Regions from separate parts of the Pseudomonas imperatae genome, predicted to be linked through region 2. Evidence: predicted binding sites of a transcription regulator. Region 2 holds the regulator's gene; each other region holds the start of a gene.
The links. Region 2 encodes sigma-54, which starts transcription at its own class of promoters, with help from an activator protein. Its sites were predicted from a motif close to ANTGGCATNNANNTTGCTNT; they were not measured.
Positions count from the first base shown of each region.

Region 1: a site for sigma-54 is predicted at 1,903-1,922, ahead of glnK (P-II family nitrogen regulator). Genes of this name have one in related genera too.
Region 3: a site for sigma-54 is predicted at 2,352-2,371, ahead of ACWKWX_RS07650 (circularly permuted type 2 ATP-grasp protein). Genes of this name have one in related genera too.

Region 1 is NZ_JBSKHP010000011.1:114,321-118,428, reverse strand. It holds gene ACWKWX_RS15750 (ammonium transporter) at 1-1,326, opposite strand, end outside; gene glnK (P-II family nitrogen regulator) at 1,362-1,700, opposite strand; gene ACWKWX_RS15740 (accessory factor UbiK family protein) at 2,113-2,373, shown strand; gene ACWKWX_RS15735 (LysR family transcriptional regulator) at 2,503-3,414, shown strand; gene ACWKWX_RS15730 (YifB family Mg chelatase-like AAA ATPase) at 3,930-4,108, shown strand, end outside.
Region 2 is NZ_JBSKHP010000001.1:269,606-273,713, forward strand. It holds gene rapZ (RNase adapter RapZ) at 1-678, opposite strand, end outside; gene ptsN (PTS IIA-like nitrogen regulatory protein PtsN) at 681-1,145, opposite strand; gene hpf (ribosome hibernation-promoting factor, HPF/YfiA family) at 1,158-1,466, opposite strand; gene ACWKWX_RS01280 (RNA polymerase factor sigma-54) at 1,578-3,074, opposite strand; gene lptB (LPS export ABC transporter ATP-binding protein) at 3,246-3,971, opposite strand; gene lptA (lipopolysaccharide transport periplasmic protein LptA) at 3,971-4,108, opposite strand, start outside.
Region 3 is NZ_JBSKHP010000004.1:263,274-267,381, reverse strand. It holds gene ACWKWX_RS07670 (hypothetical protein) at 1-772, opposite strand, end outside; gene ACWKWX_RS07665 (hypothetical protein) at 951-1,187, shown strand; gene ACWKWX_RS07660 (ribonuclease E inhibitor RraB) at 1,411-1,752, shown strand; gene ACWKWX_RS07655 (hypothetical protein) at 2,007-2,204, opposite strand; gene ACWKWX_RS07650 (circularly permuted type 2 ATP-grasp protein) at 2,404-3,813, shown strand; gene ACWKWX_RS07645 (alpha-E domain-containing protein) at 3,827-4,108, shown strand, end outside.

The DNA.
Region 1 (4,108 bases), on a different contig from region 2:
GCCGCGCTCGTTGTGTTGCGCCAGGTCCAGGCCAACCGACTCTTCTTCGTCGTTGACGCGCAGGCCCATGACCACGTCCAGCACCTTGAGGATGACGTAGGTCACCACGGCGGTGTAGACGATGGTGAACGCCACGCCCTTGCACTGAATCCAGACTTGGGCAGCGATGTCGGTCACGGTGCCGAAGCCGCCCAGCGACGGGGCTGCGAACACGCCGGTCAGGATAGCGCCGAGGATACCGCCGATACCGTGCACGCCGAAGGCGTCCAGGGAGTCGTCGTAGCCCAGCTTGCGTTTCAGGGTGGTGGCGCAGAAGAAGCACACCACGCCAGCCGCCAGGCCAATGACCAGGGCGCCCATCGGGCCCACGGTACCGGCAGCCGGGGTGATGGCTACCAGGCCGGCAACCACGCCCGAAGCGATACCCAGGGCGCTAGGTTTGCCGTGGGTGATCCACTCGGCGAACATCCAGCCCAGTGCGGCGGCAGCGGTGGCGATCTGGGTGACCAGCATGGCCATGCCGGCGGTGCCGTTGGCAGCGGCGGCGGAACCGGCGTTGAAGCCGAACCAGCCTACCCACAGCATCGCTGCGCCCATCAGGGTGTAGCCCAGGTTGTGCGGGGCCATCGGGGTGGTCGGGAAGCCTTTGCGCTTGCCCAGCACCAGGCACGCCACCAGGCCTGCGATACCGGCGTTGATGTGCACCACGGTACCACCGGCAAAGTCCAGCACGCCCCAGTCACCCAGCAGCGAGCCCGGACCGGACCAGACCATGTGCGCGATCGGTGCGTACACCAGGGTGAACCAGATGCCCATGAACACCAGCATAGCCGAGAATTTCATGCGCTCGGCGAAGGCACCCACGATCAGCGCCGGGGTGATGATGGCGAAGGTCATCTGGAAGGTGACGAACACCGCTTCCGGAATCAGCGCCGCAGGGCCGGTGATGCTGGCCGGGGTGATACCCGCCAGGAACGCCTTGGCCATGCTGCCGAAGAAGGAGTTGTAGTTGACGACGCCAGCTTCCATACCGGTGGTATCGAACGCCAGGCTGTAGCCATAAATGGTCCACAGAATGCTGACCAGGCCGGTAATGGCGAAGCACTGCATCATCACGGAAAGAATGTTTTTCGAACGAACCATGCCGCCGTAGAACAACGCCAGGCCAGGAATGGTCATGAACAGCACCAGGGCGGTGGACGTCAGCATCCACGCGGTATCGCCCGAATTGAGCACCGGTGCCGGGACCGGATCAGCCGCCAGGGCCATGCCGGGTATTACGAGGGACAACAGGGCTCCTAGCCCTGCGAATTGACGCAGAGTCATATTGTTTTCTCCTGGGGCGTTGGGTTTGGGGCGGCTTAGATCGCGTCGGTATCGGTTTCGCCGGTACGGATGCGAATGGCCTGTTCCAGATTGACCACGAAAATCTTGCCGTCGCCGATCTTGCCGGTGTTGGCAGCCTTGGTGATCGCCTCGATCACCCGGTCCAGATCCTTGTCGTCAATGGCGACATCGATCTTCACCTTGGGCAAAAAGTCGACCACGTATTCCGCGCCGCGATACAGCTCGGTGTGACCCTTCTGGCGCCCGAAGCCTTTCACCTCGGTTACGGTAATGCCCTGCACGCCGATTTCAGACAGCGACTCGCGGACGTCGTCCAATTTGAACGGCTTGATGATGGCAGTGACTAGCTTCATGAAACTCTCTCCCGAATTAGTGGACTTGCCCCAGGAAAACAAACCCAGCTCAAGTCTAAGCGCAGTGCCTGGCTTTGTAACGCGTCGTCGGTCCCACATCCCCAGACCAACCACCAGTACCGCTCCTGACGAAACACATCCCGCTCCGCCTGCGCACTGCATTCGTCACATCGACTGCATCAGTGCATGGGTCAATGCTGTGTAAGCAGAAAGCTTGCCATGTCCGTGCAACCCAACAAATTCGGCGTGTTTCCCCTTGCTTGTCGCCCTCGCCCCACATCTGATCAACGGTTGCGCCCTATCCTGGTGCGCACTCGAACGTGGCGATGCGCAAAAACCGTGCGGCCGCCACGCCACTGACTATAGACGCCTGCGTGTTACACTCCAGGCCATCAGATTCAGGAATTTCACCATGCTTGCGCCCAAAGCCTTCCTCGACGCCCTTGGCGACCACGCCTCGCGCCTGTTCAGCAGCGACACCAGCCAGCCCCGCGCCGAGCTGGAAAGCCAGTTCAAGGTGCTGCTGCAAAGCGGCTTCAGCAAGCTGGACCTGGTAAGCCGGGAAGAATTCGACAGCCAGATGGTGGTGCTGGCCCGCACCCGCGCGCGCCTTGAAGCGCTGGAAGCGAAGATGGCCGAACTCGAAGCCCGCCTGGCGCCACCTGCGGAATAACCACTCAGCTCGCGCCCGGTGACGCGGCCTGCGGCCGCTGCTACGGGGCGGTGGGTTTGTAGCATTGCGTCATACAAACCCGCACCTCTACACTCCAGCCATATGCGAATGGACTGGGGGCAGCCGCCGATGAACCGCAATGAATTGCGCAAGGCCGACATCAACCTGATGGTGGTGTTCGAGACCTTGATGCTCGAGCGCAACGTCACCCGCGTCGCCGAAAAGCTGTTCCTCGGCCAGCCCACCATCAGCTCGGCGCTCAACCGCCTGCGCAGCATGTTCAACGACCCGCTGTTCGTGCGTGTCGGCCACCGCATGGAGCCCACCGCCCGCGCCGAGGAACTGGCCCGGCACCTGTCGCCGGCCCTGGACGCGCTGTCCATCGCCATCAGCCTGAGCCACGACTTCGACCCCGCCGTCAGCAACTCCACCTTCCGCATCGGGCTGTCGGACGACGTCGAGTTCGGCCTGCTGCCGCCGCTGCTGCGCGCCCTGCGCCAGGAGGCGCCGAAGGTGGTGTTCGTGGTGCAGCACGTGGACTACTGGCGCGTGCCCGACCTGCTCGCCTCCGGCGAAATAACCGTGGGCATCAGCCAGACCCGCGGCCTGCCGGCCAACGCCAAGCGCAAGCTACTGCGGCGCATCCAGCCGCGCATCCTGCGCGCCGACAAATCCGACCACCCCCTGACCCTCGACGAATACTGCGAACGCCCCCACGTGCTGGTCTCGCACATGGCCAACACCAGCGGCGTGGTGGACGAGTGGCTGGAAGAAATCGGCCGCAAGCGCAACGTCGTCCTCTCCGTCCCCCAATACAGCGCCCTGCCCGCCCTGCTGGCCGGCACCGACCTGCTCGCCGGCGCCCCCGACTACGCGGCGAACGCGATGGTGGGCTACGGCAACCTGTACACCGAGCCGCTGCCGTTCGACACGCCTACGCTGGACCTGTCGATGGTGTGGTTGAGCGTGATGGATACGGACCCGGGGGAGCGGTGGTTGAGGTCACGGCTGGAGGCGTTCATGAGTGATTTGCCGCGCTGACTTCGCCACGTAGCCGCTGCCGCAGGCTGCGCTGGCCATTGCGTGCACTGAAAATGTTGGTCTGCAATGAGGGCCAGCGCAGCCTGGCGGCAGCGGCTACGGTGCAACGCCCTCCCTTCTGGCGCCCATCCGCAGCTATAACGAAGCAGGTCTTACTTTCCCACGCCCACTGAGCTGAAGGAAAATTCCGAATTTTCCGTATAGCCTTGCGCGGGCGCCGCGTATCGAACCGAAAGAATCACATGCTCCGCTGGGACCTGGGAGGTCCTGATCCTGAGTGGATCGGGCGTCTACGCATTGCTCCTGTACCACTGCTCTGCCGAGAGCCGTGGTCTGCGGCGCTGGCTCACACACGATGTGATTCCGGCGCTTGACGGCATGAGGCAAGCGAGCGTTCTGGAATAGCAGAATCTGAAACACCCCGACGCAATACCCCCCTGGCACTCCCCTCACCAGCCACTACCCTGAAAGCACCGCAAGGAAGCGGTCCTTCCCTACCCCTGCACGGAGCAATCATGTCCCTAGCCATCGTCCACAGTCGCGCCCAGGTCGGGGTCGGCGCGCCGGCCGTCACGGTGGAAACCCACCTGGCCAACGGCCTGCCTTCGCTGACGCTGGTGGGCCTGCCGGAAGCCTCGGTCAAGGAGAGCAAGGACCGGGTGCGCAGCGCCATCGTCAACTCGAACCTGAATTT
Region 2 (4,108 bases):
GTCCTGGTACATCTCCTCGACGTCGGGCTGCGCGGCCAGGTAGTCGATGACCGGTTGCTCCAGGCCTGAATGGTCGCGAAGTTCCGGCTTCCAATAGGGGTTGGGCAGGCAGCGCACGTCGAACACCAGGTCGGCGTCCACCGGCATGCCACGCTTGAAACCAAATGACTCCACCAGGAACGCGGTGCCCGGCTCCGGCTTGTTCAGCAGGCGCAGCTTGAGCGAGTCGCGCAGCTGGTACAGGTTCAGGTGGGTGGTGTTGATCTTCAGGTCAGCCAGGTCGGCGATCGGGCTGAGCAGGTCGGTTTCCACCCGGATGGCTTCGGCCAGCGAACGGCTGGCGTTGCTCAGCGGGTGGCGGCGGCGGGTCTCGGAGAAGCGCTTGAGCAGGGTTTCTTCGTCGGCGTCCAGGTACAGCACGTCGCACTGGATGTGCTTGTCGCGGGCTTCCTGCAGCAGTTGCGGAAAACGCGACAGGTCGCTGGGCAGGTTGCGCGCATCGATGGACACGGCTACCAGCGGCTGGGCCAGCTCGGTGCGGATCAGGGCGCGCTCGGCCAGTTCCGGCAGCAGGCCGGCCGGCAGGTTGTCGATGCAGTAGAAACCGTTGTCTTCCAGCACGTCCAGCGCGGTGCTTTTGCCCGAGCCGGAACGGCCGCTGACGATGATCAGGCGCATGGTCAATGACCTTTCTGTTCGTCCAGCACAACCTGATAGAGGGCATCGCTGCTTTTCGCCGAGCGCAGGCGCTCGCGCACGTCGGCGCGGTCGAGCATGCCGGCGATCTGGCTCAGCAACGCCAGGTGTTCATTGGTCGCCTCCTGGGGGACCAGGAGCACGAAGACCAGGTCGACCGGGGCGCCGTCGATGGCGTCGTAGTCGATCTTGTTCTCCAGGTGCAGCAGGGCGCTGATCGGCGTGGTGCAGCCAACCAGGCGGCAATGGGGGATGGCAATACCGTTGCCAAAACCGGTCGAGCCCAGTTTTTCGCGGGCGACCAGGCTTTCGAACACTACCTGCATCTCAAGGCCGGGGACTTCCCGGGCGATGAGGGTGGCGATGTGTTCGAGTACTTTCTTCTTGCTGCCGCCCGGCGCGTTCACGAGGGAACGGCCGGGGGTCAGGATGTTTTCAAGTCGGATCATGAGGGGGGAGTGTCAGCGGGCGGTCTGGCCTTGCAGCAGACTCTGCTGTTTTTCCTTATGCTTTTTGAGTTGGCGGTCGAGCTTGTCGGTCAGCAGGTCGATGGCCGCGTACATGTCATCATGTTCCGCGTTTGCCACGACTTCGCCACCGGGTACGCGCAGGGTGGCCTCGATTTTCTGTTTCAGCTTCTCGACCTCCATGATGACCTGCACGTTGGTGATCTTGTCGAAATGGCGCTCCAATCGGTCGAGTTTCTCACCGATGTAAGTGCGCATGGCGTCGGTCACAACCAGTTGATGTCCACTGATGTTGACTTGCATACCGCTTTCTCCTTATTGCCAGTGCATAAAGAGACAGGTTGGTTAACCTGCCACTGGAACGCTGTGGCACATCCGGCAAGCCCACTGGCAGCGCCTTGGCGCTGCCAGGATTCACATCAGCCGCTTGCGTTCGCTGGACGGCGCGATCCCTAGGGATTCACGGTACTTGGCGACAGTGCGGCGGGCTACCTGGATGCCTTGTGCCTCCAGTAAACCAGCGATCTTGCTGTCACTCAATGGCTTTTTCTGATTTTCCGCGGCAACCAGTTTCTTGATGATCGCGCGGATCGCCGTGGACGAGCATTCTCCGCCCTCGGAGGTGCTGACGTGGCTGGAGAAAAAGTATTTCAGCTCGTAGATGCCGCGCGGGGTGTGCATGTATTTCTGCGTGGTCACCCGCGAAATGGTCGACTCGTGCATGCCCACCGCCTCGGCGATGTCGTGCAGCACCAGCGGCTTCATGGCCTCGTCGCCGTAGTCGAGGAAACCGCGCTGGTGCTCGACGATCTGGCTGGCGACCTTCATCAGGGTCTCGTTGCGGCTCTGCAGGCTCTTGATGAACCAGCGCGCCTCCTGCAACTGGTTGCGCATGAAGGTGTTGTCGGCGCTGGTGTCGGCGCGGCGCACGAAGCCGGCGTACTGCGGGTTGACGCGCAGGCGCGGTACGGCTTCCTGGTTCAGCTCCACCAGCCAGCGCTCGTTGTCCTTGCGCACGATGACGTCGGGCACCACGTACTCGGCTTCGCTGGACTCGATCTGCGAGCCAGGGCGCGGGTTGAGGCTTTGCACCAGTTCAATGACCTGGCGCAGCTCGTCTTCCTTGAGCTTCATGCGGCGCATCAGCTGGCTGTAGTCGCGGCTGCCCAGCAGGTCGATGTAGTCGGCCACCAGGCGCTGGGCCTCACTGAGCCACGGCGTGCGCGGGGGCATCTGGCGCAGTTGCAGCAGCAGGCATTCGCTGAGGTCGCGGGCGCCGATGCCGGCGGGCTCGAACTGCTGGATGCGGTGCAGCACGGCTTCCACTTCGTCCAGCTCGATGTCCAGCTCCGGGTCGAAGGAGTCGCAGATCTCCTGCAGCGTCTCGTCCAGGTAGCCCTGGTTGTTGATGCAGTCGATCAGGGTGACCGCGATCAGGCGATCGGTGTCGGACATGGGCGCCAGGTTGAGTTGCCACAGCAGATGGCTCTGCAGGCTTTCGCCGGCCGACGTGCGGGTGGTGAAGTCCCATTCGTCGTCATCGTTGCTGGGCAGGCTGCTGGCGCTGGTCTGGTAGATGTCTTCCCAGGCGGTGTCGACGGGAAGCTCGTTGGGAATGCGCTCGCTCCACTCGCCGTCTTCGAGGTTGTCGACGGTGGGGGCGGAGGTTTCCTGGTAGCTGGGCTCCTGGATTTCCGGCGTGACCTGTTGCTCGGCCTTGTCGGCCATGGGGTCGCTGTTGTCGAAGTCGTCGCCTTCTTCCTGGCGTTCGAGCATCGGATTGGATTCCAGGGCCTCCTGGATTTCCTGTTGGAGGTCCAGGGTGGAGAGCTGGAGGAGGCGGATGGCCTGTTGCAACTGCGGTGTCATCGTCAGTTGCTGGCCCATTCTTAGGACGAGCGATGGTTTCATGGCAGGGGCTTAACACCTTATTCGCCGGCGCAAAGCGCCATCCACTACGGGCGCCGAGGCTCTCGGCTTTTGTCGTAAGCAAATTATATGCCTGAAACCGAAGTGTTTGCCTAGAGCGACACCGCAATTAATTCGCGGCGCGCCCCGGGCAACCAGCCAAACACCTCGCCGTTACAGGCGGAACTCGTGGCCGAGGTAAACCTCTTTCACCAGTTGGTTTGCCAGGATGGTCTCGGCATCGCCTTCGGCGATCAGCTGGCCATCGTTGACGATGTAAGCGGTTTCACAGATATCCAGGGTCTCGCGAACGTTGTGGTCGGTGATCAACACGCCGATGCCCTTGTTCTTGAGGTGATGAATGATCTGCTTGATGTCGCCGACCGAGATCGGGTCGACACCGGCAAAGGGTTCGTCCAGCAGGATGAACTTGGGCGCGGTCGCCAGCGCGCGGGCAATTTCCACCCGGCGCCGCTCGCCGCCCGACAGGCTCATGCCCAGGTTGTCGCGGATGTGCGTGATGTGGAACTCCTGCAGCAGGCTTTCCAGCTCCTTCACGCGGCCGGCCTTGTCCAGCTCCGGGCGGGTTTCCAGGATGGCCATGATGTTGTCGGAGACCGACAGCTTGCGGAAGATCGAGGCTTCCTGCGGCAGGTAGCCGATGCCCGAGCGAGCGCGACCGTGCATGGGCTGGTGGCTCACGTCCAGGTCGTCGATCAGCACGCGGCCCTGATCGGCGCGCACCAGGCCGACGATCATGTAGAAGCAGGTGGTCTTGCCGGCGCCGTTAGGCCCCAGGAGGCCGACGATCTGCCCACTTTCGATGGACATGCTGACGTCACGCACCACTTGCCGGCCCTTGTAGGCCTTGGCCAGGTGCTGGGCTTTGAGGATAGCCATTACTTGCCCTGCTGCTGGTCGGTTTTGCTTTTCGGCTGGATGACCATGTCGATGCGTGGTCGTGGCGTGACCTTGGCGCCCGTGGCGCGGCCGGCATTCACCACCTGCTTGACGGTGTCATAGACGATCTTCTCGCC
Region 3 (4,108 bases), on a different contig from region 2:
CCTCGCCCTGCAACGGGCTGAGGTCGCGGTGGTGCAGGTGGTAGTTGAAGTCGTCCAGTTGCTTTTCATGCCAGTGGCCGAGCAACTGGGCAATCAGGTGCCCGGTGATCTCGCTGAAGGTCACCGGGGCCTCGGGTGCCCGGCCCAGGCGCTTGTGGTCGCGGGTGGGCACGCCGGCTCGCAGGGTGTCGAGGCGGGCCAGGCGCTGACGCAGGCCGGCCAGGTCATTGAAGGCCTCCAGGCCTCCACCGGGGGTGAACAGTAGCAACAGGCCGACCTCTTCGGCTTGCGCCAGGCTGGCCAGCGGTGCATGTGCAGCCTGGGCCAGGACGAAACTGCCGATGGCCGGCACGCGCGCGTCGCTGGTCTCCAGGTGCAGGGCGTAGGCACGGGTGACGCGACCGTAGTGGCACGTACGCTCGGCCAGCTCGGGCCATTGGTAGACACTCTTGGCCATCAGCCAATGGTCGTTGCCGAGCAGGCCGTCGGCGTGCAGCAATTGGGCCTGGGCATGCACGAAGCCAGCCAGCGCCTTGGCGGCTGCGGCGGCGTGGGCCTGCCCCCCTTCGGAGCGCCGGTAGTCGCGGTAGCGGCTGGGGTAGGCCTTGGGCAGTTTTTCCAGCGGCGTGCGCGGGTCATCAGGCTCAAGGCGCTGCCCCATGCGCTGGAACACAGCCAGCGGCGTGGGCGCCTGGGCCAGGGCGCCCAGCAGGGTGTGGTAGTGGGCGAGCACGTCATCGTAGTGCTTCACGGCAGCTAGGGTGTCGGTCATGACCGTCTCCTTGGGTGGAAACGGTGCATTTCGCCCGTTCGTCTGCCCGCCAAGGTGTTATCTAAATGAATCATTGCCGCTGGCGGGCACCCGGCCGGAACGATGCCGGCCCTGGCCGGTCAAGTGAAGTAAGGCGCAAGCCTTGTGTCGTCGACTCCGTTCTGCCGAGGAGATCTAGATGAAAAAGTGGCAAATCACGTTTATCGATGAACATGGCCAGCAGTTGAACCTGCAGGTCGATGCGCAGGAACGTCCCGACAAGGACGAGGCGGCCAGGCATGTACGTGCCTATTACCGCCCGGTGCTGGAAAAGGCCGACCTCAATGATTTTGATAATCGTGCCGCGGAACCGGCGGCCAAGGCGCTCAAGGAGATGAATGCCATGGAAATCGTTTCTGTGACGCCAGTCGACTGATCCGCAATTGGTGCGCCTGACCCTCTGGCACAGGCGCCGCCTTCGCGCTACTCTGCAATCGAGAGCGGCCTGCCCCCTTTGGCCGTGCCCTCGTCTTGTTGTCAGCTCCATGCTTGTTTCCGGGTGACCCTTGAGTCGCGTAGTCCCATTGCAGTCGTTTTTCTGCCAACGGAGGTCCTGGAAGTACTGAAAGTCTATCCATCAATGATGAGGAGGACGATTCATGAGCACAGCCTATCAAGAAGACATCAGCACCCACGTGCTGCGCCGCATGAAGGAAGGCGGCTTCGATTTTGCCAGCATCCATCCCATCGAGTTCTATGCCGTGTTCCCGGACGAAAAGCGTGCGCGCACGGCAGCGGGCAAGTTCCAGGGCGAGTCACTCAATGCCCAGGTCAGCGAACGTGACGATGGGGCCTGGTACCTGGAGTTGAGCAAGGTGATGTTCGCCACCTATGGCGGCATTGGCGAGTTCGAGCAGGACTTCGAAGCCGTGATCGAACCGCTGGGCGGCGAGATAGAAGGGTGGGGTGTGAAGCATCAGGTGCAGCGCCTGCAGGCTTGACTGACCCCCGCAGTACATGACGGCTGGCCCATGGGCTGGCCGTTTTAGTTTGCAGGCCATCCACAATACCTCCAGTTATTGCTGCTGCCCTGGCTTGTGATCTTGATCTGGCTTTTGACTTGGCTTTTGACTTGGCTTTTGATCTGGCTTTTGATCTTGATTGTATGCCCCGTAAAGCGCCCGGGCCGACTGGAGGCGTCGATCAAGCGGACGACGGCCCGGAATAGAAGCGCCTCCGGTTCCGTCTCCCTCGGCTACGCCTCGGCCCGCTTGATCAACGCCTCCAGTCGTCCCGGGCGCTTAACGGGGCCAAGATCAAAATCAAAAGCCAGATCAAAAGCCAGATCAAGATCAAGAGCCAAATCAAGATCAAGAGCTTCAAGATCAAAAACGATTTGCGGGGATTGAATATTCATTAAAAAAACTGTCTGGCGCAGCGTTGCCGAAATCATCTCTGTCTATGCTGGTCATAGCAATTAGCCTTGAACTACCGCTTCGCAATGAAGCGTCCGGGGACGGGTTGGGGTCAATGACGCACAGGAATGGTGCGAGCGCGAATCGGGCGTTATCCAACCTGTTGTTATTTAAGCGTTTCTGCCGCTGGCACGAGCCTTGCGATGGGCTTGGTGTCCGGGTGACAAGGAGTACGGCATGATCCGCACCTTTTATGATGAGATGTACGATGCCGGCGGCGTGGTCCGCCCGCATTACCGGGAGTTCGCGCGCTGGCTGGCCGACACCCCCGAAGAGCTCCTGGCCCAACGGCGCCGGGAAGCCGATCTGCTGTTCCACCGGGCTGGCATCACTTTCACGCTCTATGGCGACGAGCAGGGCACCGAGCGGCTGATTCCGTTCGATACCATTCCGCGCAGTATCCCGGCCAGCGAGTGGCGGGTGGTGGAGCGCGGCTGTATCCAGCGGGTCAAGGCACTGAACATGTTCCTGGCCGACCTGTACCACGACCAGCGCATCATCAAGGCCGGCATCATCCCCGCCGAACAGGTGCTGGCCAACGAGCAGTACCAGCTGGCGATGCAGGGCCTGAACCTGCACCGTGACATCTACTCGCACATTTCCGGCGTCGACCTGGTGCGCGACGGCGATGGCAGCTACTACGTGCTGGAAGACAACCTGCGCACGCCCAGCGGCGTGAGCTACATGCTCGAAGACCGCAAGATGATGATGCGCCTGTTCCCCGAGCTGTTCGCGGCCCAGCGCATCGCCCCCATCGACCATTACCCGAGCATGCTGCTGGACACCCTCAAAAGCTCCAGCCACCTGGACAACCCCAGCGTGGTGGTGCTGACCCCCGGGCGCTTCAACAGTGCGTTCTTCGAGCATGCGTTCCTGGCCCGCGAGATGGGCGTGGAACTGGTGGAGGGCGCCGACCTGTTCGTGCGCGACGACCGCGTGTTCATGCGCACCACCGACGGCCCCAAGGCCGTGGACGTGATCTACCGCCGCCTCGACGATGCCTTCCTCGACCCGCTGGCGTTCAACCCCGAATCGATGCTGGGCGTGCCCGGCCTGCTGGCGGCATACCGCTCGGGCAACGTGGTGCTGGCCAACGCCATCGGCACCGGCGTGGCGGACGACAAGTCGGTATACCCCTACGTCACCGACATGATCCGTTTCTACCTGGACGAGGAGCCGATCCTCAAGAACGTGCCGACGTGGCAGTGTCGCAACCCCAAGGAACTGTCCCACGTGCTGGCCAACCTGCCCGACCTGGTGGTCAAGGAGACCCAGGGGTCGGGCGGCTACGGCATGCTGGTGGGCCCTGCCGCCAGCGCGGCCGAGATCGAGAACTTCCGTGCCCGCCTCAAGGCGCGGCCCCATGCCTACATCGCGCAGCCGACGCTGTCGTTGTCGACCTGCCCGACCTTCGTCGAGAACGGCATTGCCCCGCGCCATATCGACCTGCGCCCGTTCGTCCTTGCCGGCCGCGAAACCCGTGTGGTACCCGGCGGGCTGACCCGCGTGGCGCTGCGCGAGGGCTCGCTGGTGGTCAACTCGTCACAGGGTGGCGGAACCAAGGACACCTGGGTGGTCGAGGATTAAGGATGCCTGCCAAATGCTGAGTAGAACTGCCTCTGATCTGTATTGGATGTCACGTTACCTGGAGCGCGCGGAGAACCTGGCGCGCATGCTCGAAGTCAGCTATTCGCTGTCGCTGATGCCCCAGGATGGCCGTGGCGACGGTCTTGAAGAAATGGCCATGCCGCTGTTGATCACCGGCACCCTCGACGACTACCTGGAGCGCCACGGCAAGCTGCACGCCGAGCGCCTGCTGCACTTCTTCGCCCTGGACGCCAGCAACCCGGCCAGCCTCTACAGCTGCCTGGGCGCCGCCCGC